Regions from separate parts of the Janthinobacterium sp. SUN120 genome, predicted to be linked through region 1. Evidence: predicted binding sites of a transcription regulator. Region 1 holds the regulator's gene; the other holds the start of a gene.
The links. Region 1 encodes FliA, which starts transcription of late flagellar genes. Its sites were predicted from a motif close to CTAAAGTTTNNNNNNNNNNNGCCGNTA; they were not measured.
Positions count from the first base shown of each region.

Region 2: O0879_RS19470 (flagellar protein FliT) is a predicted target of FliA. The motif match lies at 6,912-6,938, and genes of this name have one in related genera.

Region 1 covers NZ_JAPUBW010000002.1:790,978-805,485, forward strand. Annotated here, with positions in the region: gene O0879_RS13255 (flagellar hook protein FlgE) at 1-891, opposite strand, end outside; gene O0879_RS13260 (flagellar hook assembly protein FlgD) at 945-1,640, opposite strand; gene flgC (flagellar basal body rod protein FlgC) at 1,656-2,057, opposite strand; gene flgB (flagellar basal body rod protein FlgB) at 2,060-2,512, opposite strand; gene flgA (flagellar basal body P-ring formation chaperone FlgA) at 2,704-3,399, shown strand; gene flgM (flagellar biosynthesis anti-sigma factor FlgM) at 3,511-3,819, shown strand; gene O0879_RS13285 (flagellar protein FlgN) at 3,828-4,295, shown strand; gene O0879_RS13290 (hypothetical protein) at 4,346-5,230, opposite strand; gene O0879_RS13295 (translation initiation factor Sui1) at 5,274-5,636, opposite strand; gene motD (flagellar motor protein MotD) at 5,701-6,483, opposite strand; gene O0879_RS13305 (flagellar motor protein) at 6,489-7,235, opposite strand; gene O0879_RS13310 (RNA polymerase sigma factor FliA) at 7,217-7,948, opposite strand; gene O0879_RS13315 (antiactivator of flagellar biosynthesis FleN protein) at 7,994-8,857, opposite strand; gene flhF (flagellar biosynthesis protein FlhF) at 8,850-10,178, opposite strand; gene flhA (flagellar biosynthesis protein FlhA) at 10,447-12,543, opposite strand; gene flhB (flagellar biosynthesis protein FlhB) at 12,540-13,733, opposite strand; gene O0879_RS13335 (fumarylacetoacetate hydrolase family protein) at 13,874-14,508, opposite strand, start outside.
Region 2 covers NZ_JAPUBW010000003.1:349,649-364,156, reverse strand. Annotated here, with positions in the region: gene O0879_RS19500 (MATE family efflux transporter) at 1-203, shown strand, start outside; gene O0879_RS19495 (S9 family peptidase) at 418-2,628, shown strand; gene O0879_RS19490 (CsbD family protein) at 2,702-2,887, opposite strand; gene O0879_RS19485 (class I SAM-dependent methyltransferase) at 3,062-3,697, opposite strand; gene O0879_RS19480 (M13 family metallopeptidase) at 3,768-5,837, opposite strand; gene O0879_RS19475 (HDOD domain-containing protein) at 5,976-6,803, shown strand; gene O0879_RS19470 (flagellar protein FliT) at 7,027-7,278, shown strand; gene O0879_RS19465 (hypothetical protein) at 7,710-8,855, opposite strand; gene fumC (class II fumarate hydratase) at 9,027-10,421, shown strand; gene O0879_RS19455 (RNA-binding S4 domain-containing protein) at 10,518-10,739, shown strand; gene O0879_RS19450 (hypothetical protein) at 10,866-11,150, shown strand; gene O0879_RS19445 (DUF692 family multinuclear iron-containing protein) at 11,155-12,777, opposite strand; gene O0879_RS19440 (DUF2282 domain-containing protein) at 12,795-13,097, opposite strand; gene O0879_RS19435 (YjfB family protein) at 13,350-13,550, opposite strand; gene mobB (molybdopterin-guanine dinucleotide biosynthesis protein B) at 13,608-14,144, opposite strand; gene O0879_RS19425 (alkaline phosphatase family protein) at 14,251-14,508, opposite strand, start outside.

The DNA of each region.
Region 1 (14,508 bases):
GCTGCCGTAGGTGGCGGCGATGGCGGCCAGTTGCGCTGGCGTGGCGCCTGCAGCGGCGGCAGCGGCCGAGACGGCGGCACCGACCGCATTGCCATAGGCGACGGCGGCGGCCGTCACGTTGGCCGGCACCAGCGGCACGGCCGTGGCGGCGGCCTGGTAGGCGGCGCGCGCGGCCAGCGAAGCTGGGTCCGTCTGCAGGGCGGCCGCGACCTTCATGCTGGTCACTTCCGTGCCGTCAATGGCCGAGTAGACATCCCAGGTATTGGTGCCCGTCTTGACATAGAAATTCGCCATGTTGTGGGAATTGCCCAGCGAATCGAAGACTTCGACAGGGAACTGCTTGTGGTACGAGGTGTCGTCCGTCGACTTGAACGGCACCGTGGTCGGCATGGCCGTGTTCGAATTGAGGTTGACTTGCGTGTCGACCTTGGTCGTTGCCTGGGGCTTCATGTCCGACTGGTCGATCTGCAGGGGCACGACGGCGCCGGCGACGATCTTGCCGTTGACGTCGGCCGGATAGCCGGTCAGCTGCGCCAGCTGGGCGTTGACGATGAAACCGCTCTTGTCGACCTGGAACTGGCCATTGCGCGAATACTGGATGGCGCCATTCACGCTGGTACGGAAGAAACCGCCGCCATTGATGGCGATGTCGAGGGGATTTTGCGACGTTTCCAGGTTACCCTGGTTAAATTGCTGGGCGATTTGCGAGACCGACACGCCGATCCCCGCCTGGTTGCCGCCCACGCCATACAGCGAGTTGGCATAAATGTCGGCGAACTGGGCCTGCGACTGCTTGAAACCCACGGTCGACGAGTTGGCGATGTTGTTGCCGATGACGTCCAGCGATTTGGCGGCGCCATTCAAGCCGCTCAGGCCTTGTTGGAAAGACATTGTGTTCTCCTGGTAGAAATTAGGGGTAGAGGGTCACGCTAAGGGGAAGCGGCTTACAGAATCTGTTTCACGTCGGCCATGGTGATGCTGCCCACGCCCGGCACATTCAATTTCACGCCATTGGCGCCCGTCGACACGCTGGCGACCGAACCGAACATCAGCGCCGTTGCATCCTTGAGCTTGGTGCCGCCGCGCGTCGCTTCCACGGCGAAGGTGTAGGCGCCGTCGGCCAGCACGACCGGCTTGCCATCCTTGTCGAGGTCGGCGGTGGAACCGTTCCAGCCCAGCGGCAAGGTGCCCGCCGGCTGGGCGCCCAGGTCGATGGAATGGACTTCCTTGCCATCCTTGTAGATGACGACCTTGACCTTGTCGGCGGCCGTGGCCAGGTCCACGCCCAGCAGCGCGGCGCTCTTGCTCAGGTTGATGTCCTTGCCCGCCGTCAAGACGCCATGGCCGATGATGTTGGCCGCCTGCATCGATTCGGCTTGCTGGTAGCTGGCTTTCAAGCTTTCCACGGTGGTATTGAGCTTGTTGACGCCCGTCACCGTCGACAGCTGGGCCAGCTGGCTGGTCAGCTGTGCATTGTCCAGCGGATTCATCGGATCCTGGTTTTTCAGCTGGGTAACCAGCAGGGTGAGGAATTTGTTCGTTTCCGCTTCGACACTGCCTGCCTCGGCCGTCGTCTTCTTCGGATTCATCGTCGCCATCAGGTCGGTGACTTTGGAGGTGTTCGTATCGATGATTGCCATAATGATCAGTCAGCCTTACTGGCCGAGGGTGAGGGTTTTCAGGAGCAGCGACTTGGCCGCGTTCATGGTTTCCACGTTGGTCTGGTACGAGCGCGAAGCCGACAGCATGTTGACCATTTCGTCGACCGTATTCACGTTGGGCATGGTGACGTAGCCCTTCTCGTCGGCCAGCGGGTTCTTCGGGTCGTAGACCAGCTTCATCGGCGACGGGTCTTCGATCACCTTCTGTACCTTGACGGCCGTGGCGCCGTTGGCCATGGGCACGGCTTCGAACACCACCTGCTTGGCGCGGTAGGCTTCGCCCGTGGCGCTGGTGGCGCTGTCGGCATTGGCCAGGTTGCTGGCCACCGTGTTCAGGCGCTGCGCCTGGGCGCTCATGGCCGAACCGGAAACATTGAAGATATTAAATAGCGACATGATTATTGTCCTCCCTGGATGGCCGTCAGCATGCCCTTGATCTGTGAATTGAGGAACGTCACGGCCGCCTCGTAGCGGATGGCATTGTCGGCAAACGCATTGCGCTCGAGATCCATGTCGACCGTATTGCCGTCGACGGCGCCCTGGGCCGGCGCGCGGTACAGCAGCGGCGTGCCGTCGGCCAGGGTCTCGACCTTGCCGCCACCGGGTGCGCCCGCAGCTGCGGCCACGCCCTTGCCCGGCATATGCTGCGGCGCCGTGCCCTTCAGGGCCGGCGGCACGCCATCCTTGCGCGCCATCGCCCCCTTCAGGGCGGCGGCGAAATCGACGTCGCGCGCCTTGTAGTTAGGCGTGTCGGCATTGGCGATATTCGAGGCGAGCAATTCCTGGCGCGTCGAGCGCAGGCTCAGCGCCGTCTCGTTGAAGCGCATGTAATCGTCGAGTTTCCCTATCATGTCAGGCTCCGGAAAGATCTGCCACTGGCGCCCGAGATGGCGGAAGGATGGCGGATTAGTGATGACAGGAAACATAGTAAGGTGCCCACCAGCAAGACCATCGCCGGATCAGACCGTACTTTTACCCCTTAATCGGCGCTTCGATCGGGGCGGCGCGCACTATCATGGCACTATTCCAGAGGCCTATCACCATGAAAACACCGCTCGCTTTCTTCTTTGCTTTTGCCGCCCTGCCACTGCTGGCGCAGGCGCAAAACGCCGGCCGGCAAACGCCGGAAGCGCTGCGCAACAGCGTGGAACAATTCCTGCAAGTGCAAAGCAACGGCTTGCCCGGCAAGGTGACGGTCACCGTCGGCGCCGTCGATCCGCGCCTGAACCTGGCTGCCTGCCCCGCACCGCAGGCGTTCATGGCGCCGGGCGCGCGCGCCTGGGGCAAGACCACCGTCGGCGTGCGCTGCACGGCGCCCTCCAGCTGGACCATTTACTTACAAGCGAACGTGGCCGTCGTCGGCGACTACGTGGCCAGCGCCGTGCCGCTGGCGCAAGGGCAAGCCATCGACGCCAGCCAACTGGTGACGATGCAGGGCGACCTGGCCGCATTGCCGGCAGGCATCGCCACCGACATGGCCCAGGTCGTGGGCGCCAGCACGAATATTTCCTTGCCGCCAGGCACGCCGATGCGCCTCGACACCCTGCGCCGCAAGCCGGTGGTGATGCAAGGCCAGCTGGTGCGCGTGGTTTCGAGTGGTAACGGTTTCCAGGTGGCATCAGAAGGACGCGCCATCGGCAGCGCCGGCGATGGCCAGACGGTGCAGGTACGCACGCAGAGCGGCCAGCAGATCAGCGGCGTGGCGCGGGCTGGCGGCCTGGTGGAGGTGGCGTTTTAAACACGGATGGACAGCGATATTGTGGTCTGGCGCACTAAAGTTTCGGCAAAAGGTGCCGATAATGACACATATCCCGGAGTTTTTTGACTTCGACCAGACGAGGATCACGCTGTGAAAATTACCGATAACACCATTAAAAGCAATCCCGGCCTGCCGGTGGCGCCCGCGAGTACTTCCGGCGCCCGGAATGCCGAGAAAGCCCAGGCAACACCGACAACGTCGGACAATGTACGCCTGTCGCCGCAAGGACAGGCATTAGCGGCCAGTGCAACTGCCGGCAGCGGCGCCGTGTTCGACACGAAAAAAGTCGAACGCATCAAGCTCGCGATCGCCGACGGCCAGTTCCAGGTCAACTCAGAAAAAGTGGCGGACGGTCTCCTCGACACGGTCAAGGACTTGCTGCACTCACGAAATAGATAGGTTCCCTCATGCAATCAGTGACTCCGTTTTCCAGCCTGCGCGACGAGCAACAGCTCATGACCACATTGCTGGCATTGATGAAAGAAGAACAGCGGCATCTGGTTGCGGCTGACATCGATGCAATCACGGAGCTCACGGCGCGCAAGACGGCACTGGTAGGACAATTGAGCCAGCTGGCGGCGCAACGCCACCAGGCGCTGGCGGCAGCCGGTTTCACGGCGGCCGAAGCGGGCATGGAAGACTGGCTGGTCGGCGCCAATGAAGCCGACGCGGCGCCCCTGTGGAAAGCCCTGCTCGAGACGACGCGCGAAGCCAAGGAGCAAAACCGCCTGAACAGCCTGCTCGTCAACAAGCACATGCTGCACACGCAAGGCGCCCTGAACGCCATGCGCCCCCCGGCCCAGAGCGGCAATTTCTACGGCCCCAGCGGCCAACCGACGACGAACACGGCCAGCCGGCGCGTCGTCATCGGCTGATTTCCCCTAGTTAACAGCAATCCGCCGGCAAGGCGCAGCGGCCTTGCCCTTCAACCGTGTGCGGCACGCCCCGCATGCTGGCGGTATTTCGCCACGATGGCTTGCGCCCTGGCGCTGGCGGCCGCCTGCTGCTCCGGCGTCAATTCCGCCTGCAGCCAGTGCCAGTATTCGTCCTGGTAGGGATTGGTGACGCCGGGCGCGAGGATGTCGTCGTAGACCTGGCGCAGCGCCAGCAGGTAGCCATACGCTTGCGGCGCATCTTTCTGCACCACCTCGCCATCGCGCAGATACGCCATCATCAGAGTCGACACGCTGGTCAGCTCCGCCTCGTCCGCCTGCGCCGTCAGCTGGGCGATCGCTTGCCGCTTCCACGCCTGCACCAGCGGATCGTCGGGACGGTTGCGCAGCGCGCTGCGGTCGCCGAACGGCCCTTCCGACAGGAAGATAGTCGCCGCGCCGGGCACGCCCGCCCTGGCGGCAGTCGCCAGGTAGCCGAGGCGCTCCTCGCGCTGGCGCTGCGTCAGGCCCGCGCACAGCTGCTGCTGGGCGGCTTTTTCCTGCGCCGTCATCTCGCGCCCCAGCTCGAATTCCAGCCCCGGCAAGCGCCTTTCTTTCTCAAATGAAATGCAGTCGTCGAGCAGATTGTAGGCCGCATACGCGTCTTCCGGCTTGCCGCTGGCCGCCAGGCGCGCGAGCTGCTGCGCCAGGGTGACGGGCATCGGCGCGGCATCGGCGACCGGGCTGGCATCGATACTCAGATACGATTCCAGGCTGCGTCCCGCTGGCGCACCAGGGGCGGAGGTGGCAGCGTCCGGCGCGCCGCCGTCGGGAGCGGGCCAGTACGCGAGCGCCAGCGCTGCCGCGATGGCGGCGGCGATGGCCATGCCGGTGAATTTGACGTTCATGGTGAGGAAGCGCGTGGATGGGAAACGCACGTTACCACAGGCGCGCGGCGGCGGGCCGCACGCCTCCGCACGCTCAGCCGCCGGCCTTTTTCGGCTGGTGGCCCAGCTTGGCCAGCGCGGCCAGGATGGCGTCGACATGGTCGCCCTGCACTTCGATCACGCCATCCTTGACGGTGCCGCCCGAGCCGCACTGCGTGCGCAACTGCTTGCCCAGCAGGGCCAGCGCGATGGCGTCCAGCGGCAAGCCCTTGACCACGGTGACGCTCTTGCCGCCGCGGCCCTTGGTCTGGCGCGAGACGCGCACCACGCCATCGCCCGCAGGCGCAGCCTTCGCTTGCGCCTTGCACGCGCACTGCGCCAGCGGCTGGCGGCAGGCGGGACACATGCGGCCCGTTTCAGTGGAATAGACGAGACCGCCCAGGGAGCTGCTTTTCATGAGGGAACGATAAAAGAGGAAGAAAGCGCGATTGTACCAAGCGGCGGCCCGCAGTTGACGAGCGTCAATTGGCCGGCGCAGGCGCCGCGGGCGCCGTCGGCACTTCCGTCACCGTTTCGGGGATGCCCGACAAAATCGTCACGGCGACCCGGCGGTTGCGCGCGCGCCCTTCCGGCGTGGCGTTCGGCGCCACGGGGATATTGTCGGCGTGGCCCACGGCCGTCAGGCGCGACGCCTTGACGCCGCTGGCGATGAACAGGCGCACCACGGCGCTGGCGCGCGCGGCCGACAATTCCCAGTTCGAGGCAAAGGTCGAATTGCTGATCGGCTGCACATCCGTATGCCCTTCCACCTGCACGTCGTGCGTGTCGTCCTTGAGCAGCACGGCCACGGCGCGCAAGGCTTGGTCCGATTCCGCCGTCAAGCCCGCCGCGCCCGGGTCGAACAGCACGCTGGCATTGATTTCCACGCTCACGCCGCGGCTCGTCTGCGTGACCCGCACCTTGCCTTCCTTGACCAGCGGCGCCAGGGTCGACGTCAAGTCCTGCGCCAGGCGCGTCATGTGTTCGCGCTCGCGGCGGATGGCTTCCGTGCGGCGTTTCAGGGCGGGGTTCGGCAACGGGATCGCCTGCGGCGCTTCCATGATGATGGGCGGTGCGCCCTTTTCCAGGCTGAAGGCCTGGCCGATGGCATTCTGGAAGACACGGTATTTGCCTTCGTTGACTTGCGAAATCGCATACATGACGACGAAGAAGGCGAACAGCAGGGTGATGAAGTCGGCGTACGAGATCAGCCAGCGGTCCTGGTTATCCGGTTCCTCGTCATACTTCCTGCGCGCGCGCCGCATCATGGTCAATGCTCGTGCAAGAGGCTGGACACGCGCTCTTCGATGATGCGCGTATGGTCGCCCGTGGCGATGTCGTACAGCACGGCGGCCGTGATTTCATACTGCACCACGCGGCGCGAAACGATGGCCTTGAGTTTATTGGCCACCGGCAGGAACAGCAGATTGGCCAGGCCCACGCCATAGATGGTCGAGACGAACGCCACGGCGATGCCGCCGCCCAGCTTGCTGGGGTCGGTGAGGTTTTCCATCACATGGATCAGGCCCAGCACGGCGCCCAGGATGCCGATGGTGGGCGAATAGCCGGCCGCCGATTCCCACACCTTGACGGCCTGGCGCTCGGCCATTTCGTAGGCGGAGATTTCCACGTCGAGCAACTGGCGCAGCTTGTCGGGCGCGATGCCGTCGACGATCATGCGCAAACCCTTGGCGTTGAAGCGGTCGGCCGTGTTTTCCATCAGGCGCTCGAGCGCCAGCGGGCCGTCGCGGCGCGCCGTCAGGCTCCATTGCCCGATGTCGCGCGCCAGCGCGGCGCGCGTGTCGGACGGCGGCAGGAACACCCAGCGCAGCATTTCCAGGCCGCGGACAAAAGTGCGCAGCCGCGTCTGCAGCAGCACGGCGCCGAAGGTGCCGACGATGACGATGGCAAAGGCGGCCGGCTGCAGCAGGGAGGCCATCTTGCCGCCTTCCAGTGCCTGGCCGACCAGCAGGCCGGCCAGCGCCAGCGCCAGCCCGATTACGCTGGACCAGTCCACGCCAGCTCCCTCAAGGTTGCGCGCAGGCGCGCGACGGCCTGGGTATGCAGCTGCGAGACGCGCGATTCGGATACGCCCATCACCGCGCCGATCTCCTTCAGGTTCAGCTCTTCTTCGTAATACAGGCCCATGAGTATTTTCTCGCGTGGCGGCAGCGCGTCGATGGCATCGATCACGGATTGCCGGAAATCGGTATCGAGCAGGGAACGCAAGGGGTCGCTGTCCTCGTCCACGCAGTGGCGGTCGAGGAAGCTGTCATTGCCGTCCGGGTCATGAAAGTCTTCGTAGTACACGAGCTGGTGGCCGCCGCCGTCGCCCAGCATTTCCTGGTAGTCGGCCAGCGACATTTTCAGCAGCTTCGCCACTTCCGACTCCGTCGGCGGATGGCCGAGGCGCTGCTGCAGGGTGCTCATCGCCTCTTCGATCTTACGCATGTTCTGGCGCATGCTGCGCGGCAGCCAGTCGCTGGTGCGCAATTCGTCGAGCATGGCGCCGCGGATGCGCAGCACGGCATACGTCTCGAACTGCGCGCCATGCGTCTCTTCATAGCGCGTAATGGCATCGAGCAGGCCGATCATGCCGGCCTGGATCAGGTCATCGACCTCGACCGAAGGCGGCAATTTCGCCTTCATATGGTGCGCCAGACGCTTCACCAGCGGAATGTGCTCCGTCAGCAAATAGTCCTTGTTCGATTTCCCTTTGACCGTGTACATAGGCTGCTTATTGTTTTCTCATCTTATCTGGTGCTGCGGTTCGATTCAGGCGCTGAACTGGTGCGGGCTCCCCGTCTGGTACAAGGTGCCGCCAAGCACCGGCGCCGCCGAACGGGCCAGCCGCTCGGCCAGTCCGCGAAACGCCACCGACGCTCCCGCCAGCGGAAACGCATCGACCACGCTGCGGCCCAGCCGCGCCGCGCGGTGCAGATACTCGTCGGCAGGCACGGAACCCATCGAAGTCAGCTTCACGGCCAGGTAGCGGCTCGCCGCCTGCGCCATATTATCGTATACCACTTTTGCTTCGGATTCGGAAGCGCCGGTGACGAGAATGCCGAACGGACGGCGTCCCAGTTCCTGGCTCAGGCGCTTGATCAGGCAGTACGCCGCCTTGATCGAGGTGGCGCTGGTCGAGACTTGCACGACGATATCCGACGATGCCATCAGCGGCACGGGGAAGCACGCGCCCTCGTCCGCCACGACGCCGTCGACCAGCACGATGCCGCTCTGGCGCGCCAGCACCTCGAACGTCTTGCCAAGGCGGCGCAGTTCATCCTCGCCCGCATAATCCATGCTGTCCATCAAATGGTTGCGCGCGCCGAGGCTGGCCACGCCGAAGCCTTGCGGCACCTGGTGGATGACCTGGTTCAAGCCGCACTGCTGGCGCGCCACGTCACGCAGGCTGGCGCCGTGCGCCAGTCCCAGGCGCGATGCCACGCCATCGCTGCCGCCGCTGGCGTCGAGCAGCAGCACGTCATTGCCGCCGTAGACGAGCGACGCGCCCAGGTTGACCAGCATGGCGCCCTTGTCGTCCTGCGGCGTGGCCGAGAGGAACGTCATGACGCGCGGCTGCGGGCCGGCCAGCATGCGGCGCAAGCCTTCGGCCTGGTCAAAATCGAAATTAGCCAAGGTGCACCCCGCGCGCTTCATTGTTGCGGGCGGCCGCCTGCGCCATCAGCAGCGGCAGTTCGGCGTCGGAAAACTGCGTGGCCGCCGCATCGCGCTTGAGCTTGAAGGCACGGTCGATCAGGTAGCCGCGGTCGGCCAGGTACAGGTCTTCCGGCACGCGCTGGCCGTTCGACACATAAAACAGGTTCAGCTTCTGGCGGATCACCACGTCGAGCACATTGCCGATCGAGGCCGCTTCATCGAGCTTGGTCATGATGCAGCCGGCCAGGCCGCTGCCCTGATACGCGCGCACCACTTCATTCAACGTTTCCTGCGTGGCCGTGGAGTTCAGGCACAGCAGGCGCTTCACGTCGGCGCCGGCGCCCGACAGCATGGCCACCTGTTCCGTCACCATCTGGTCGCGCTGGCTCACGCCCACCGTATCGATCAGCACCGTGTGCTTGTTCTTCAATTCTTTCAGGGCGATGCGCAAGTCCGCCTCGTCCTTCACCGAATGCACCATCACGCCGAGGATCTTGCCGTAGATGCGCAGCTGTTCGTGCGCGCCGATACGGTAGGCATCCGTGGTGATCAGGGCCAGCTTTTCCGGGCCGTGGCGCATCACGCAGCGGGCCGCCAGCTTGGCCGTGCTGGTGGTCTTGCCGACGCCCGTCGGGCCCACCAGGGCAAATACGCCGCCCTGCTCCAGCATGGCGTCTTCATTGGCCACAGTATTCAGGTTACGGCTGAGGACCGTCTTGATCCAGCGCATGCTTTGCGCGCCGTCGAGGCCGGCCGGCAGCTTGTCGATCAGGTAGCGCGCCAGGCTGGCCGAGAAGCCGGCCGCCAGCATTTCGCGCAGCACGACGGCTTTTTGCGGCTCGCGCTGCTGCGTCGAACCCCACGAGATTTCCGCCAGCTGGGTTTCCATCATGCCGCGCATGGCGCGGATTTCATTCATCATGCCGCTCATCTCGGCGGCGGCGTTTTCCTTGACGTGCGCCAGCGCGCTGGCCATCATCTGCTGCATGCGGGCCATGTCCACTGGCTCGGAGGCAGCCTGGCGCGGCGCGGCAGGACGTGGCGCGGCCGGGCGCTGGGCCGGGGCGGCCGGACGCTGCGGCGTGGCGAACTGGGTCTGCAACTGGGGACGGGGCTGGGCCATTTCGGAGGCGGCCGGCGGCGAGGCCAGCGAAGCGGCGTCGTCATTGGCCAGCGCGAGGATTTCCACCACGCCATCGGCCTGGCGGTTCGACAGGATCACGGCGTCGGGGCCCAGCGCTTCGCGCACCTTGCGCAGCGCATCGCGCGACGAGGCGCCCGTAAATTTCTTCACATTCATGACCGGCCTCCCAGGGCGGGGGTGGCGCAATATTGGCTGAACTGTGTGACCATCGTCGACTCCTGTTGCTTGAGTGCTGTCTTCCACATGGACACAGATCACCCGGACAGTTTCCATTATTAGCGATGCTTACAGGAAATGATCGAAGGAACAGGACGGGAAAGTACCCGTTATTCAGTTTGCCGAGAGGAAATTGATGTTTATTTGACCAAAAGCAAGCACCGGGAGTCCGTCCCGCAGGAACCAACCCCGATGCCGCTTATCACAACTACTGCGCGCCCACCAGCGCCGTGACGCGGATGGTCTTGGTTTCCGGCACTTCCGCATGCGACAGCACTTTGAGCTGCGGCAAGGCGCGGCGCAGGAAACGCGACAGCAAGGCGCGCAGCGGCGCCGGCACCAGCAGCACGGGCGTCAGGCCCAGCGCTTCCTGTTGCTGGGCAGCCAGGCCCGCCTGGTGCGCGATGGTGTCGGCCAGGCCCGGCTCGATGCCGGCGCCGTCGCCGCCATTGCCCATCGCCTGCATCAGCAGCCGCTCCAGGCGGCTGTCGAGGGTCATCACGGACAGTTCGGCCGAGCCGGGGAACAATTGCTGCACGATGGCGCGGCCCAGGGCCACGCGCACCAGCGCCGTCAGGTCGTTCGGGTCTTGCGTGCTGACCGTATGCTCGGCCAGGGTTTCGATGATGGTGCGCATGTCGCGGATGTGCACGCCCTCGGCCAGCAGGTTCTGCAGCACCTTTTGCAAGGTCGACAGGGACAGCATCTTCGGCACCAGGTCTTCCACCAGGCGCGGCGACTCCTTGCCCAGGTGGTCGAGCAGCGATTGCACTTCCGCGCGGCCCAGCAGCTCGGAAGCGTGCGAGGTGATCAGGTGGTTCAGGTGCGTGGCCACCACCGTCCCCGCGTCGACCACCGTATAGCCCATCGACTGGGCCTGGTCGCGCAGGCTGGCGTCGATCCAGGTGGCGGGCAGGCCGAAGGCGGGGTCGTTCGTGGCCAGGCCGGGCAAGGTGCCGCTGGCCATGCCGGGATTAATCGCCAGGAACTGGCCATTGAACGCTTCGCCCACGCCCACTTCCACGCCCTTCAGGGTGATGCGGTAGGCGGACGGTTTCAATTCCAGGTTGTCGCGGATATGCACGGGCGGCGCCAGGAAACCCACTTCCTGGGCAAATTTCTTGCGGATGCCCTTGATGCGTTTGAGCAATTCGCCGCCCTGCGTCTTGTCGACCAGGGGGATCAAACGGTAGCCCACTTCCAGGCCCAGGGTATCGACGGGCATGATGTCTTGCCAGCTGGCTTCTTCCTGCTCGGGCGCCACGGTTGCTTGCGGCACTTCGGCCGGCTTTTCGGCCGCCGCTTTTTCCTGCGTGCGTTTCTTGCTGATCAGATAGGCGGAGCCGGCCAGCAGGGACGCCAGCAGGATGAAGACCATGTTCGGCATGCCGGGAATCAAGCCCATGCCGCCGATGATGCCGGCGGTGATATATAACACTTGCGGTTTCGCAAACAATTGCCCCACCAGCTGGGTGCCGATGTCCTGTTCGCTGGCCACGCGCGAGACGACGATACCGGCCGCCGTGGAAATGATCAGCGAAGGAATCTGCGCCACCAGGCCGTCACCGATGGCCAGCAAGGTATAGTTCTTCAGCGCATCGGCAAAGCCCATGTCGTGCTGCAGCAAGCCCACCAGCAAACCGCCGACGATATTGATGACGGTGACCATGATGCCGGCGATGGCGTCGCCGCGCACGTATTTGCTGGCGCCGTCCATGGCGCCGTAGAACTCCGCTTCCTGCGCCACTTCCGTGCGGCGGCGGCGCGCTTCGTCTTCGCCGATCAGGCCCGCGTTCAGGTCGGCATCGATGGCCATCTGTTTACCAGGCATGGCGTCCAGCGCGAAACGGGCGCCCACCTCGGCGATACGGCCCGCACCCTTGGTCACGACGGTAAAGTTGATGATCGTCAAAATGATAAACACGACGATACCGACCGTGTAGTTGCCGCCAATCAAGAAGTGACCGAACGCCTCGATCACCTTACCGGCCGCGTCGGCGCCCGTATGGCCTTCCGTCAACACCACGCGCGTGGACGCCACGTTCAGCGACAGGCGCAGCATGGTCGACACGAGCAGGATGGTCGGGAACGCCATGAAGTCGAGCGGCTTGACCGTGTACAGCGCCGTCAGCAGCACGATGATGGACAGCGCGATATTAAAACTGAAGAAGATGTCGAGGATAAAGGCCGGCAACGGCAGCACCATCATCGCCAGCAGCATGATGATGATGATCGGCGCGGCGACGCCCTTGCTGGCGCTGCCTTTCAATCCGCTGAGCCAGGCTGGCATGGTCAGGCCGTTCATGGTGTGCTTCCTTTATTCTTGTCTGCCGCGTCTGCCGCGGGTTTGGTCTGCGACGCGGGGTCGAGCGGGTCGAGCTCGGGCGGCACGTCGAGTTTCTTCGGCTTGTCGGGACGCTCGCCCTGGCCCTTGCCATAGCTGCGCAGCTGGAACACGTAGGCCAGCACTTCGGCCACGGCGCCGTACAGCGCCTCGGGAATCTCGTCGCCGATGTCCGTGTGCTTGTACAGCGCGCGCGCCAGGGCCGGCGCTTCCAGGATGGCGACCTTGTGTTCGCCGGCCAGTTCGCGGATCTTCGCCGCCACCTCGTCGACGCCCTTGGCCACCACCTGCGGCGCGCCGCGCGAATTCTCGCCATACTTCAAGGCCACCGCGTAGTGGGTAGGGTTGGTCACCACCACGTCGGCCGTCGGCACGTCGGCCATCATGCGGCGGCGCGACATTTCATGCTGCATCTGGCGGATCTTCGCCTTGATCTGCGGATTGCCGTCCGATTCCTTCGACTCTTGCTTGACTTCCTGCAAGGACATTTTCATCTTGTTGGCGTAATGCCACATCTGGTACGGACCGTCGATGGCGGCGATCAAGCCCAGCGCGCCGACGATCAACAGGAAAGCCGTGATCAAGAGGCTGATCAGATGGGCCGAACCGGCGCGCAGGGATTCCACCGACAAGCCCAGCACGGCATCTTTTTGATGCTGCATCACCATCCAGGCGACGACGCCCACGACGAGGGTCTTGGCGATGGCCTTGAGCAATTCCACCAGCGCATTCTTCGAAAACATGTTGCCCAGGCCGCGAATCGGGTTGAGCTTGCCAAAATTGGGTGTAAACGCCTTGGAACTGAACAGCCAGCCGCCCACCAGCACGGGCGAAGCCAGGGCGACGAGCATGATGGCCAGCGCGTAAGGCAGGCACGTCAGCAGGACCGAGCCCACGTCGTAGCCGATGCGCAACATCATCGCGTCGGGATTGAGTATCTGTTCCCGGTCCAGGGTCAGCCCGGACACCATGACGGCCGTCAACCGCCGCACGATGGCGTCGCCGGCAAACCACAGGCAGCAGCCGGATGCCATCAACACAGTGAACGTTGCCACTTCACGCGATCGCGGAACGTCGCCTTCCTCACGCGCCTGCTCGAGGCGCTTCGGTGACGCGGCTTCGGTCTTTTCTGCGTCGCTGTCTTCCGACATCAATCAAACTCCGGTGAAGTCCTGCAGCCTGGCTAGGCGCAATACGGACTGGGCATGTGGCATTATCGGTTCAATTACCGCAACGCCATCAAGGGAAAAGGAGGGCGAATCCCCTGCTTTTCCTTTGCTCCCCAGTAACCTTAGCGGGACTTGCGCGCTTCAGCCTGTTTCACCGTCTGTTCAATCGCGCCAAACAGGGACTTGCCGTCATCGCCCAGCATTTCCAGCCGGACCACGTCGCCGAACAGCAAATACGGCGTGCCGGCGACGCCATCGGCGATCATCTCCTGGTTACGTCGCTCAACGATGCTGGAAAATCCCTTCTTGACTTCCTTGTTGGCGACCCCGCCCGCGCTCACCACGCTGCCGGCGCGCGCATTGCGCGTCTGGCACAGGTGGGCGAGCAATTGCGGATAATTGAACGCCATGTCGGCGCCCGCATGGGGCTGGCCCGTCAACTTTCCGTTCAGGCTGCAGCGCAGCGCGTAATGCACCTTGCCGCCGCGCCAGGCGTCCCCCAGCTCGTCGGGCGTGATGGCGACTGGAGAGCACGCCATGGCCGGTTTCGCCTGCAGGAAACCATAACCACTCGCCTGCTCGTCCGGCGCCAGGTTGCGCAAGGTGATGTCGTTGACCAGCATCAACAGCTTGATGTTCAGGTGCGCCTGGTCCGGCGTCGACCCCATGGCCACGTCGTCCGTGATGGCGGCGATGCCCGCTTCGTAGTCGATGCCCCACTGCTCGTGCGCCAGCACGATCTCGTCCTGGGCGCCCA
Region 2 (14,508 bases), on a different contig from region 1:
AGCTGCTGGCCTTCTGGGGTTTCTCGCTGCCGATCGGCTACGTGCTGGGCCTCGCGCCAGCCGGCTTCCCCTGGTCGCCGGCCGAGCCGATGGGCGCCGCCGGTTTCTGGATCGGCCTCGTCACGGGTTTGACGGTCGCCGCCGTGCTGCTGACCTGGTACTTGAACCGGCTGTCGCTGCAGCGCCTGCGCGCGGCGCATTGAAACAATGCATGGAACACAGGGCGGCGCGCAATTTATGCATGCCGCCCTCCCTGCTTCGCCATACAAAGCCCCAGCGCCGCACTCTTTCCGCCAAAGTAAAGAAGGCAATTGCCGGATTATTCCGTGGCTGGCCCTATCGCATTAAACGCCGTGCTCTGGTATCGTTTGCTGTCAAGCATCTTCTTGACATCCCTTTACAATCACCGAGACATCCATGCGTTTTATTCTTTGTTTTCTGGCCGCGATGGCCAGCGTTCCCGCATCGGCTGAAAAGCTGACCCTGGAACGCATCCACGCCGATCCGGCGCTGGCCGGCCCCGGCGTGCGCAACCTGAAGGTCTCGCCCGACGGCGAGCGCGTCACGTTCCTGCGCGGCCGCGCGGACAACCAGTTCCAGCTCGACCTGTGGGAATTCAAGCTGAAGGACAAGAGCACGCACCGCCTGGTCGACTCGAAGGCGCTGGTGCCGAATGAAACGATTTCGCCCGAAGAGCAGGCGCGCCGCGAACGCGAGCGCACGGCCAGCCTGAACGGCATTCTCAGCTACAGCTGGTCGCCGGACGGCAAGCAGCTGCTGGTGCCGCTGGCCGGCAATCTGTACCTGGTCGACGCGGCCCACCCGGACAAGGCGCGCCTGGTCGCCAAGGGCAATGTGCTCGATCCGAAAATCTCGCCGAAAGGCCGCTACGTATCGTTTGTGCGCGATCAAAACATCTATGTGATCGACCTCAAGACGAACAAGGAACGCCAGCTGACCACCGATGGCAAGGGCACCATCCGCAACGGCGAAGCCGAATTCGTGGCGCAGGAAGAAATGGGCCAGCGCACCGGCTACTACTGGGCCCCCGACGATTCCGCCATCGCCTATAAACGCTATGACGAAGCGCCCGTGCCCGTCGTGCGCCGCTTCGAAATCTTCGCCGACCGCACCGACGTCGTCGAGCAGCGCTACCCGGCCGCGGGCGACCCGAACGTGCTGGTGCAGCTGCTGATCGTCTCGCCGGAAACGGGCGCGCAGCGCCAGGTGGACCTGGGCACGAACCCGGACATCTACCTGGTGCGCGCCGACTGGAGCGCGGACGGCAAGTCGCTCGTGTACCAGCGCCAGTCGCGCGACCAGAAGACCCTCGACCTGGTCGCCGTCGATGCGGCCACCCTGGCGCAGCGCACCCTGCTGACGGAAACGTCGAAAACCTGGGTCAGCATCCATGACGACCTGCGCTTCCTGCCGAACGGCCAGTTCCTGTGGTCGTCCGAGCGCACGGGCCGCAACCACCTGTACCTGTACGACATGGGCGGCAAGCTGCTGCACCCGGTCACTTCCGGCGAGTGGGGCATCGACAGCGTGCTGGCCGTGAACCAGAAGACGGGCAAGGTCTACGTATCGTCGAACCGCGACGCCGTCATCGACAAGCAGACCTACGCCCTTGCGCTGGACGGCAGCACGGCCGACAAGCCGCAGCGCGTCACCAAAGCCGATGGCTGGCACGACACGACGTTCTCGCGCAATGGCGAAGTCTTCGTCGACACGTACTCGGACCCGGCCACGCCGCCGCAAGTGAGCATCCGCCGTCCGGACGGCGCCATGGTGGGCTGGCTGGAAGAAAACGCGCTGAACGCCAGCCACCCATACTTCAAGTACAAGGCGGACCACCTGCCGACCGAATACGGCACCCTGAAGGCCAACGATGGCCAGACCTTGCACTATTCGATCGTCAAGCCGTCGAACTTCGACGCCGGCAAGCGCTATCCCGTCTACCTGTCGACGTATGGCGGCCCGCACTCGCAGCACGTGGCTCGCCGCTGGGGCAACAACTTCGACCAGTACATGGCGCAGCAGGGCTTTGTCGTCTTCCGCCTCGATAACCGCGGCTCGTCGCGCCGCGAGCGCGCGTTCACGGACGCCATCTATCACAACCTGGGCGCGGCGGAAGTGGCCGACCAGCTGGTCGGCATCGACTGGCTGGGCAAGCAAAGCTTCGTCGATGCGAAACGCATCGGCGTGTTCGGCTGGAGCTACGGCGGCTTCATGACCCTGCGCTTGCTGTCGGCAGCGTCCGACAAGATCGCCATGGGCGTTTCCGTGGCGCCCGTGACCGACTGGTCGCTGTACGACACCCACTACACGGAGCAATTCCTCGGCATGCCGAAGGAAAACGTGGACGGCTACAAGGCCAGCACGGTGTTCGCCCACCTGGACGGCCTGAAGTCGCCGCTGCTGCTGGTGCACGGCATGGCCGACGATAACGTCCTGTTCAGCAACAGCACGCGCCTGATCGACGCGCTGGTGAACCGCGGCGTGCAGTTCGACCTGATGACGTATCCTGGCGCCAAGCACGGCATCTCGTCGCGCGCGGGCCAGCGCCACGTGTACAAGAAAATCGAGCTGTTCTTCAAGCAGAACCTGGCCGATCCAGTGAAATAGGTTTGACCGGCATCAAATAAAAAACCGCCGCCTGTCTCGCGACAGGCGGCGGTTTTTTTATGCGTGCGCCAGATTACGGCTTACGGGTAACGGTTTCCACCGCGTCCTTGACGTCGCCGACTTTCTTCTGCACTTTGCCTTCGACCTGGTTTGCCAGGCCCTTGGCTTGCTGTTCTTCGCTGCCGACGATCTTGCCAGCGGCTTCCTGGATTTTACCGCCGACTTCCTTCAGTTTACCTTCGACTTGATCTTTGTTCATGATGGATCCTCACTGTAGTTGGTACATCTGTTGTCCGGCCCCGAAGGGCCGGTACTGCGGCTCACACGCTGTTGCAAACTGCTTGCTGCGTGTCGATGTGTCCATACTACGGGGCGGGGGATCAATGCTCTGTACGGTTCCTAACACATGCTCAATTTGCGCCAATATCGGCGATCACGCGGGCTTGCGCCACACGGTGGCCAGCCACGGCTGCTGGTCGCGCGGCAAGCCCGGCGGGCGGTAGTACTGGTCGAGCAGGCTGAAACCGGCCGCCTGCACGTAGGCGGCCCACGTCTCCTCGTCGTGATAGCTGCCGTAGCGGGCGCCATTCCAGCCTTCCTGGTTCTGCCCGCGCGGATTCGAGCTGAACAGCACGCCACCGGGCTTCAGGCAAGCGTGCAAGGCGCGCAGCACGCCGGGCAAGACGGCGCTGGGCACGTGGAACAGCACGGCATTGGCAAACACGCCGTCGAAGTGCGCGGCCGGCAAATCGAGGTCGACGAAATCCTGCTGCCACACGGTGCAGCCGCTGTAGGCGCGCGCCATCTCGACGAAGCGGGGGCAGCCATCGACGCCCGTGGCGTGATGCCCCATGGCCGTGAACGCCTTCAGGTCGCGGCCAGGGCCGCAACCGAGGTCGAGGATGGCCAGCGGCGCCGGCTTGCCGATGGCGTCCAGCAGCGCGGCGATGTTCTGGCTGACGTCGTGGTCGCGCGTGCCTTCGAAAAACTGCTCGGCGCTGGCGTCGTAATGGGCCAGGGTGCGGCCCGTGATGGCGTGGATGGGGTCTTGCGGTGGGCTTGGCTGCATGGCGGTCCTGTCGATATGTTCCGCCATTTTACGCTGCCGACCAGTTCCCCGGCCGGCAGCGTCAGCACTCTTACCAGACGCGCACGCGCTGCTCCGGCGCCAGGTACAGCTGCTGGCCCGGCTGGACGTCGAAGGCCGGGTACCAGGCGTCGAGATTGCGCACGGTGGCGGCACGGTATTGCGCCGGCGCATGGCCATCCGTGAGGATCTGCTGGCGCGCCGCCGCTTCGCGCGCCTTGCTGCGCCAGCTGACGCCATAGCCCGTGAAGAAATCGCGGTCGGCGCCCGCCTGCACCGGCTTGCCCTGCTGCGACAGGGTGAACGCATCATGCGCGGCCGCCACGCCGGCCAGGTCGGCCAGGTTTTCGCTCAGGGTCAGCTGGCCATTCACGGCCAGGTCGGGGAATGGTTTGTAGGCCGCGAACTGCGCTACCAATTGCTTGGATGCCGTCTGGAAATGTGCCAGGTCGGCCGGCGTCCACCAGTCGCGCAGCTTGCCCTGGGCGTCGAACTGGGCGCCCTGATCATCGAAGCTGTGGCTGATCTCGTGGCCGATGGTGGCGCCGATGCCGCCGTAATTGGCCGCATCGGATGCCTGCGGGTCGAAGAATGGCGGCTGCAGGATGGCGGCCGGGAAGTTCAGCGCATTTTGCAGCGGCAGGTTGACGGCATTGACCAGCTGCGCCGGCATGGCCCAGGCCTTGCGGTCGGGCGACTGGCCCAGCTTGGCCAGCTCCTGGCGATAGTGGAACTGTTCCGCCCGCTGCACATTGCCCAGCGCATCGCCGCGCACCACGCGCAAGCCAGCATAACTGTCCCAGCGTTCCGGATAGCCCACGCCCACATACAGGGTTTGCAGTTTTTCCTGCGCCTGCGCCTTGGTGGCGGGCGCCATCCAGTCCAGCTTGTCGATGCGGCGCGAGAAGGCGGCGACGATATTCGTCACCATCTCCTGCACGCGGGCTTTCGATTCCGGCGGGAAATAGCGTTCCACGTACAGCTTGCCGACGGAGTCGCTGAGGGCCGCATTCGTCGCGGCCAGCGCGCGCTTGCTGCGCGGCGACTGCTGCGGCGTGCCGCTCAGGGCGCTGCCATAGAAGGCAAAGCGCTGGTCGGCGGCCGCCTTCGGCAAGGTGGTGCTGAAATGGTTGATGGCGTGGAAGGCCAGGAAATCCTTCCACGTGGCCAGCGGCACGCTCGCCACCAGCGCGGCGCTGCCCGTCATGGCCGTCGGATGCCAGACGATGAAATCCGTCTGCTTGCCCAGGCCCGCCGCCTGGAAGAAAGCTTGCCAGTCCAGGCCCGGCGCCTTGCTGGCGAAGTCGGCGGCGCGCCACGCGTTATTGCCCTTGGCGACATCGGCCGAATCCTCGCGGCTGGCGTGGCTGGCGGCAATTTTCTGTTCCAGCGCAAACACGCGCGCGGCGCGGGCCGGTGCATCGCGGTAGCCGGCCTGCTTGAGCATGGCGGCGATATGCGCCTGGTAGCCCGCGCGCAAGCCCTGCATGCGGGCGCTGTCGTCCTGGTAAAAGGCGCGGTCGGGCAAGCCCAGGCCGCCCTGCAGCAGGTAGGCGACATTGCGCGTGGTGTCGTTCAAGTCTTGCGCCACCCACAGGCCGAACAGGTTTTCCGTATAAAAATTGGTGGAATTGAGCGGGTCGACATCGGCGCGCAAGCTCTCGCCCAGCGCGCGGGCCAGCCCTGCCTGGTCGCGTATGCCATTGATCTTGCTCAACAAGGGCTTGATCGGGGCCCAGCCTTTCGCTTCGATAGCCGATTCGTCCATCCAGGAACGGTAAAAATCGCTGACCTGGCGCGCGGAGGCATCGGCCTGCGGCGCCGCCGCCAGGCCTTCGACGAGGGCGATGATGCGCTCGTTGGTCGCATTGGCGAGGATGGCGAACGAACCCCAGCTGCTGCGGTCGGCGGGAATCTCCGTGCCGCGCAGCCAGTCGCCATTCACGTAGTCATAGAAGTCGTCGCCGGGCAAGGCAGCGGGGACGGCGGCGCCGGCGACATCGGCGGCGGCCGGCTGGCCGTGCGCCCGGGCGGGCAAGCCGGTCAGCGAAACGCCGGCCAGGGCGAGGACGATGGCGGCCTGGACTGGCGTCCGGGACCAGGAAAAACGCAAACCGTGCATGGCGATCCTTTCGATGGAATAGTCAAAATCATAGCCTGTTTCCCATGCAAAAAGCATCCGGGAACTTTTTTGCATGCGGACAAAAAATCGGCCTATAGTTTCACGACCCCGTGCCGCGCGTACGCCAAGGAGATTGCCATGCAACTGGAAGCGCTGTTCCAGCAACCCCACGCCCTGCCTGCCGCCCCGAAGATCGTCGATGAACTGGTGCGCAGTTTCGACAACCCCGCCATCGCCACCGAAGACATCGCGCGCCAGCTGGGAGCGGACCCGGCCTTGAGCGCCAAGCTGCTGCGGCTGGCCAATTCAGCCTATTACCACGTCTCGCGCAGCATCGGCACGGTGGAAGACGCCGTGCTGATGCTCGGTTTTGTTACCGTGCGCACCCTCGTCATCAGCTCGGGCCTGGTCAGCGGCTTCAAGGCCGTGCCCGGCCTGAACCTGCCGCAATTCTGGCGCTACAGCCTGCACAGCGCCGTGTCTGCCCGCTGGATCGCCAGGCAGACGGGCGACAACCAGGACCTGGCGTTCACCATCGGCATGATGCATGCGATCGGACAACTGGTGATCCATGCCGCCATGCCCGAGCAAGCCATGCAGCTTGACAAGATCGCGCCACCGCTCGATGCGCGCCGGCTCGACGCGGAGCGGGTCTCGCTGGGCTATGACTATGCGCAGGTGGGCGCCGAACTGGCGCGCCACTGGAAGTTCCCCGGCGCCTTTGCCGACGCCATCGCCGCCTTTCCCGACCCGCTGGCCAAGGCGCCGCTGAACCGCCTGGCCGCCATCATCCACCTGGCCGCCTGGCGCGCCCGCATCGATGAAAACGCCCTGAGCAATGAAGAAATCATCGCCTGCTACCCCGGCAGCGTGGCCGAAGCGCTCGGTTTGCCGCCCTCGGTACTGGTCGACAAGATGCCGCCGCCAGCCGAACTGAGCGCGGGATTGGAAGAACTCGTCAAATAAATCCCCCACCGCCGGCATCGCCGACCCTGCATCCATGCGGGTTTGCGGGCGATTCCTGCGGATCGCCAAAATTATCCAAATTATTTTCACTTTTTTTTCAAAAACACCCTCAAGTTCCCGTTAAGCACGCCGTTAATCTAGACAAGCGGTAATCCATTCACTAGTTACGGGTGTGCTCATGACCTCCAACGACGTTCTCTCGATGTATGAAAATATTGCAGGAATGACCAATAAAATGGTCGTGGCCGCACGTTCGAGCGACTGGAATGACTTGGATGCCCTGGAAAACCAGTGCGCCAGCGCCGCCAGCACGGTCATGACGGGCAAGGTACCCGCCCTGGCCGGCGCCTCGCGCCTGCGCAAGATCGACTTACTCAAGCAAATCCTGGCCAACGACCGCGAAATCCGCACCATCACGGAACCGTGGATGACGCAGCTGCCGAACGCCATGCAAGGTTCGCGCGCCCGCATGTAAGTCATATTGCAGCGCCAGAAACGACAAAAGCACCCGCGGGTGCTTTTTTTACGTCTGCCGCCTTGCCGGGGAGCGCGCCATCTGCGGCGCTCGGGAAACAAGGAAGGGGAATTTGGAAGGCGAGCCCCAGGTATCTCCTGGCGTCGCCTCGCTGCCGGTTGCATCCGGCGTTCGCGAGCACATCGTCGGCATCGCGAACCGCTTCCAGACCCAGGCGTTTATGCAACGCTACACCTGTTTGCCGCGCCACACTATCGTTGGTGACTGCGCCAGGCTGGGGCTGTTTTGTCGTAGAGCAAGTCCACTGAATTAATCATATCACCATATTTAAGAAACAGGCAACACGCGATACGCGCATTTTTCTGTCTTTTTTCAATATCTTTTTTTATATCAAATTCCGGCACCGCCTTGACGTAGCCCTTGCAACATCATCAACGCGAGAACGGCTCCGGTTCCGGCTCATCCGCCGCGCCCTCTTCCACCGCTTCCGTCAGCACGGGCGCCTCCTTCTTCTTGCGGCCGAATGGCTTGCGCAGCAAGACCCAGTATTTCGACGGCGCACTAGGCCCCGCCGCCTGCCTGCGCTTGCGCACGACATACACGACGAGGGCCGTCAGCAACAGGAAGGCCAGGGTGCCGATACCCAGCCACAGCAAACCGTTGCCGCCCGCCTTCTTCTCGGCTGCCGGCGCCGCGTGCAGGGGTTTGGGCTTGGCATGCGGCGCCTGCACCTCGGCCGGCGCGGCAACCGGCGCAACGGCGGCAGCAGCGGCGGCAGGTTGCGCCAGCGCCTGTTGCAAGGCGCCGATCTTGCCTTCCAATTCGCCGAGCTTGTCATTCAGGGCCGCGTTTTTCTCATCCAGCGCCACGCATGCTTGCGCCTGCTCCATATTGGCTTGCGGCGCGCAAGCGGCGACGGGCGCCGTGGCGCGGCGCAACGGCGCCGAACGCAGTGCGGTAGCGGCCGGCGCGGGCACGGCGGGCGGCGGCACGAACACGCGCGCCGGGCGCACCAGGCCTTCGGCGCGCGCGCGGGCCGCCAAGGCGGCGGCATCGGGCAACGGCGCGGCGGACACGGCGCGCGGCAATGGCAACGGTTGCGGCACGGGCGCGGGCGCGGGCGCCGGAACGGCGGGCCTGGCTGGCGCGCTGACAGCGGCGACGGCGGCGGCGGGCGGGGCCGGCGTCAGCCACAAGGTGCCCAGGCGCACGACGGCGCCATTGCCACTGCCCAGCAATAAATACAGGTGCACGTGGCCTGCCTGGATCGCTTGCCGCGTTGTCACACGCACATAGTGGCGTCCACCGCGCTCCAGCGGGCTGATGGTCAAGGTTTGCAGGGCCGGATCCATGCCGATGCCGCCGCCGCGGTACACATCGGGCGAAGCCAGGCGCACGGCCACGCCGCCGGCTTCTTCGGGCGCCAGGGCCGTCAGTTCGATCTCCGCCAGCAAGGGCTGGCCCACGTACGACAGCACGGCCATGTCACCCAGTTCGGCCGCCATGACGGGCGGCAAGGCCAGGCTGGCGGCGGCGCACGCGATCAGGGACCAACGGGGAAAGATGCTGCTCTGCATGGACTGATCGCTTTGATAACAGGATAGGAAGGGGAACTCGCCTGTCTTTAACGGCAGGAAATCGCAAAAATATAGATGGGTCAGGGCAAAAATGATGCAATACAGCATCATCCTGTGCTTTTTTGACGCCTGGAGTACACTCGATCCACCTCCATCGATGAAAGGGATGCCATGAGTAGCAGAATCGAACGCGACAGTTTCGGCCCGATCGACGTACCCGCCGACCGGCTATGGGGAGCGCAAACGCAGCGCTCGCTCGAGCACTTCCATATCTCCACGGAAAAGATGCCGCCCGAACTGATCGCCGCCCTGGCCACCGTCAAGCGCGCGGCCGCCCACGTCAACCTGGACCTGGGTCTATTGGATGGCAAGAAAGCCATCGCCATCACGCAAGCGGCCGACGAAGTACTGGCCGGCAAGCATGCCGCGGAATTCCCGCTGGCCGTCTGGCAGACGGGTTCTGGCACGCAAAGCAATATGAACATGAATGAAGTGCTGGCCAACCGCGGCTCCGAGCTGATCGGCGGCTTGCGGGGCGAGGGGCGCCTGCTGCACCCGAACGACGACGTCAACCTGGGCCAGTCCTCGAACGACATCTTCCCCACCGCCATCCACGTGGCCGCAGCCCTGGCCGTCGCCAACACGGTCTTGCCGCCGCTGCGCCAGCTGCGCGCCACGCTGGACGCGAAGGCCACGGAATTTGCCGACATCGTCAAGATCGGCCGCACCCACTTGCAGGATGCGACGCCGCTGACCCTGGGCCAGGAATTTTCCGGCTACGTGGCGCAGCTGGACTTTGCCGAGCACATCATCACGGCATCGTTGCCGCCGCTGCTGCAGCTGGCCGCCGGCGGTACGGCCGTGGGCACGGGATTGAATGCCCACGTGGAATTTGCCGGCCGCATCGCGACGGAACTGGCGCGCCTGACGGGCCAGCCGTTCGAGACGGCCAGCAACAAGTTTGCCGCGCTGGCGGCCCACGACGCCTTGGTGGCCGCCCATGGCGCGCTGAAAACCCTGGCCACGGCCCTCATGAAAATCGCCAACGACGTGCGCTGGATGGCGTCCGGCCCCCGTTCCGGCCTCGGTGAAATCACCATCCCCGAAAACGAGCCGGGCAGCTCCATCATGCCGGGCAAGGTCAACCCCACCCAATGCGAAGCGCTGACCATGCTGTGCTGCCAGGTGTTCGGCAACGATGTCGCCATCACGGTGGGCGGCGCCTCGGGCAATTTCGAGCTGAACGTCTTCAAGCCCTTGATTGCGCACAACTTCCTGCAAAGCGCGCGCCTGCTGGGCGACGGCATGCGCAGCTTCGACGAGCATTGCGCGCACGGCATCGCGCCGAACCGCGAGCGCATCGCCGAACTGATGGAGCGCTCCCTGATGCTGGTCACGGCGCTGGCGCCGCACATCGGCTACGACAAGGCGGCGCAAATCGCCAAGCAGGCCCAGCATGAAGGCACGACCTTGAAGGAAGCGGCGCTGGCCCTGGGCTTTGTGACGGAAGAGCAATTCGGTGCGTGGATCGTGCCCCTGGACATGACGCGGCCCAACAAAAGTTAAGGCTCAGCCTGCATTCCTCCTGGCTTCATGTAAACTATGACCTTAGTTGACACCGTCATTAAGTGTTTAAAACACATCGTTGCAATAAGGGATACAATGCAAAAAGTAAGCTTTGATTTAACATCCGAGTTCGTCGAGCTGAACCAGCTGCTGAAGCTGGTCGGCCTGTGCGACAGCGGTGGCGCAGGCAAGGTCATGGTCGATAGCGGCGTGGTGAAGGTCGATGGCAAGAAGGAATTGCGCAAGACCGCCAAGATCCGTGCCGGCCAGGTCGTCAGCGTGGGCGATATCCGTATCACGGTCGTCGCTCCCGTCTGACCCCGGCATGGGGGTGCGAAAGCAGCCCCATGCGTCCAGCCAGCGCCGCTGCCAGCCGGCTGCCTGGATCAAGCTGCAAACACGTCGTTATTGTCAGATAAATATCGATTGCAGAAGGGAAGCGCCATGGACCATCCCGAACAAGGTACGCGCAGCCAGGAACGCCTGATCGGCGACTTGCGCCAGGTAATAGAAAACGCGGAAGAATTGCTGCGTAACACAGACAAATACACCAGCAGCCTGTACCAGAGCGCGCGCGCCAGGCTGGAACTGGCCCTCGTCGCGGCCACGGCCGAACTCGCCCGCTTTGAAGAAGAGCAAGTCACGCGCATGATGGACGCCACCTTGGCCGCGAATGCCCTGTACCGCGATCAGACGGGCGAGGCGCGTCTGCTGCGGGCCTTCGAATAACCCCTCACGCCGTCAACACCGCATGCGCCAGCCACTGGCGCAAGTGCGCGGCCAGGTCGAATGCAGGGTCCAGCTCGAATGCAGCATCGAGCGCGGCGCCAAACGTCTGCCCCTGCCTTAACGCCAGCAAGGCGGCATGCGCAGCCGCATCCAGTAGCAGCACCTGCGCCTTCCAGCGCGTCCGGCATACGAGCGCGCAGCTCGCCACCTGCATATCCTGCGGAAACATCCCCTGCCGCCCTCCCTCCTGATGCGCCTGCCACAGGGCCGCCACTTGCCAATCCGATTCCAGCAAGGCGCAGGCGGGATGCAAGCTGAAACGCCGCACTTCCAACTGGTCGGGATGCAAGGCGGCCAGCGACTCGGGCGCCAGGCCCTGCGCATCGGCCGCGTAATGGGCCAGGTGCACGGCCCATTCCAGGCGCGCCATGTCCGGCAGATAGGGCAAGTCGGAGATATGCGGGAAAGTGGCCAGAAAATCGGCGAAACGGGCGCCAAACTGGTTCAAATCGGCGCTATCGGATGGCATCTGCCGCCCATACGCGCGCGCCAGGCCGCCCAGGAATTCCTCGCCCACCAGCGCCAGCACGACGGGATAGGCGTGCGCCAGGGTGCGGCGCCAGGTGGCGTTCATATTGCCGCGATACAGTGCAAAACGCTGCGGCACCGCTTCTCCCGCGAACGATGGCAATGTTGCCTCGGCATCCAGCAAGGCCGTGGCAAACGCTTGCTGGCCGGCCGACAGCGCATCAAGCGACGCGGGCGGCGGCGGCGCCGGCAGCGCTATTCCCTGCCATGACGTTGGCGGCGCATGCCGCGCCAGCATGGCTTGCGCCTTGTCCGCCTCGCCCAGCAAGACATCGATGGTGGGCAAGTCCGTATCCCATTCGACCAGCGTGGGCACGGCGCCGAAATGCTGCAAGGCGGCCGCATACAAGTCCCAGACGGGATCGGCCACGGCGGCGCCGTGATGGTCGATCACGGCATGCGGCGTTATCAGATGGCCGCCCAGGTGCAGCTCGCCCACGCTGCCCGGCGCGATGGACTGCATGGCCGTCATAGCGTCTTCGCCGTGGTTGCACTGATTCACATACAGATTATTGATATCGAGCAGCAGCCCGCAACCGCTGCGGCGCGCCAGCTCCGCCAGGAATTGCGCCTCGCTCATGGCATCGTCGGCAAAACGCAGGTAAGTGGAGACATTCTCCAGCAAGATCGGCCTTTTCAGCACATCCTGCACCCTCCCCACCCTGGCGCAGAGCAAATCGAGGGCGGCGCCATTCAAGGCCAGCGGCAACAGATCATTGAGTTGCTGCTGCGCCACGGCGCCCCAGCTCAGGTGTTCCGACACGAGGACCGGCTCGATGCGCTCGACCACGGCGCGCACGCGCTGCAGGTGACTCTCGGAAAAACCGCGCGCGGATCCCAGGCCCAGGCCCACGCCATGCAGGCTGACGGGGTAATCCTGGCGCAGGGTGTCTAATACATGGTTATCCCAGCCCGACGGCTGCAGATAATTTTCGGTGTGTACTTCCAGCCAGCCCACCCTGGGGCGGCGCGCCAGGAAGTCGCGGTAGTGCGCGGCGCGCAAGCCGACGCCGGCAAGCGCTTGAACTGGCGGCGGCATGGGCAGGCGGCGGATGCTTACGGCTGCGTGGCTGGTTTTGCCGCCTTGCCGGCCTTGATGGGCTTGACGGAACCGCCCGCCTGTTCGCACGTGCCCTTGGCAACATACGTCCATTCGGTCGGCAAGTTGTCCGCTTCCGCCTGGCCTGCGCAGGAGTGCGCGCCGTCGGACGAGGCGCAATCGTTCTGCCCTGCCTTGGCCACGCCGTAACACTTTTCCTTGTCGCCGGGGGCGGGACCATCGTGCGCGGCCGCGTTGAGGGTGGTGCCGGCACAGATGCCCGCGAGGGCGGCGGCGATAAGAGCTTGACGTTTGTTCATGGGGAATCCTCTTGCATGGGTCAAAGTAATGGCACGCCCCGGGCTGCGCGATGGGCAACGCGAGGTGATGGACGCCATTCTACTGAATCGGCCGTGCCATGGCGAACCATGGTCAATTAATCAACTTGACAGAGGCGGGGAGAAAAACGGAAGGAAGGCAGGCTGCAGACAAAAACGCCCACGCGCCACCGTCGATGACGGTGGTGTGGCCGTAAGTAATGCAAGCGCCAGACGGGCGCCGCGGGACTGCGCTCAGGCGGTCGTGTTGATGCGGTTGCCGAGGTGAGCCGGCAGACTTGGCGCCGACTGTACCGGTGGCAGCGCTGCCAGCAAGGCCGTGGCGGTCGAGCTTTGGATATCCTGGGCTTTTTTCAGGACAGTCAAGCCGACGGCTTGCCGCGTGCCTGTCTCCGCCATCGTGGTTGACAGTTGAGCAATGCTTCCGACGTCCATACGTTTCTCCAATGAGGTTCTACCCTTGTTAACGGATGCCGCCGGCAAACCTTTAGCTTATTTTTCCAGCTTATTTTCCAACTGCAGCAGCAGCCAGGCCAGCACGTGTTCGCGCGCATTCAAGTCCAGCCATTGCACGCCCTCGCGCAAATCGGTCGGCGCCGGGCTGTCCGACGCGACGGCGATCACATGCGGGTCATGCGGATACAGGGGTGCCTGCCCCACTTCCGGACGGAATACTTCCAGCTTGGGAATCGGGTCCGTCTTGAAGCCTTCGACCAGGGTCAGGTCTGCCGGCCCCATGCGGGCCAATTGCTGCGCCAGGCTGGGTTCCGGCGCGCCGCGCAGTTCATGCACGATGGCAAAACGGTACGGCGACGCCACCAGCACTTCCGCCGCACCGGCCAGGCGCAGGCGGGCGCTGTCCTTCTGCGGCGGCTCCAGCGCCAGGTCATGGTGGCTGTGCTTGACCAGGTTGACGCGCAAGCCGCGCGCCGCCATTTCCTTCACTACAAATTCCAGCAGGGTCGTCTTGCCGCTACCGGAACGACCGATCACACCGAGTACCGGGTGTGCGGGCATCGCATCGTGCATGGTCACTCCTTGATTGAGAAGGAATGATTATACGCAGCCCACCGGCGCTGCCGCCTGGCGCAGGCACCGCGCATCGCCCGACTCATCGCGCAACTCATCGCGCAAATCAAGCGCCGCCGGATTTCCCGCCATTCCTGGCACTGGCGGGCCCCGGCTTGCCGCCCTGCCGCCGGCGCCTGCCCGCCGGCTTCGGCGCTGCCGCTCCCGCCGCTTGACTCGCCGTTTTACTCGCCGTTCTACCATCCACCGCCTGCGCATTCCTCGCCCTGCGCGCCAATTGCCGGTGGGCGGCGATCGCGCCCGCCTCCGCATCGGACTGGAAGGGAACGGCGACAGCGGCGGCCAGCGCGCCATCCGGCGGGGA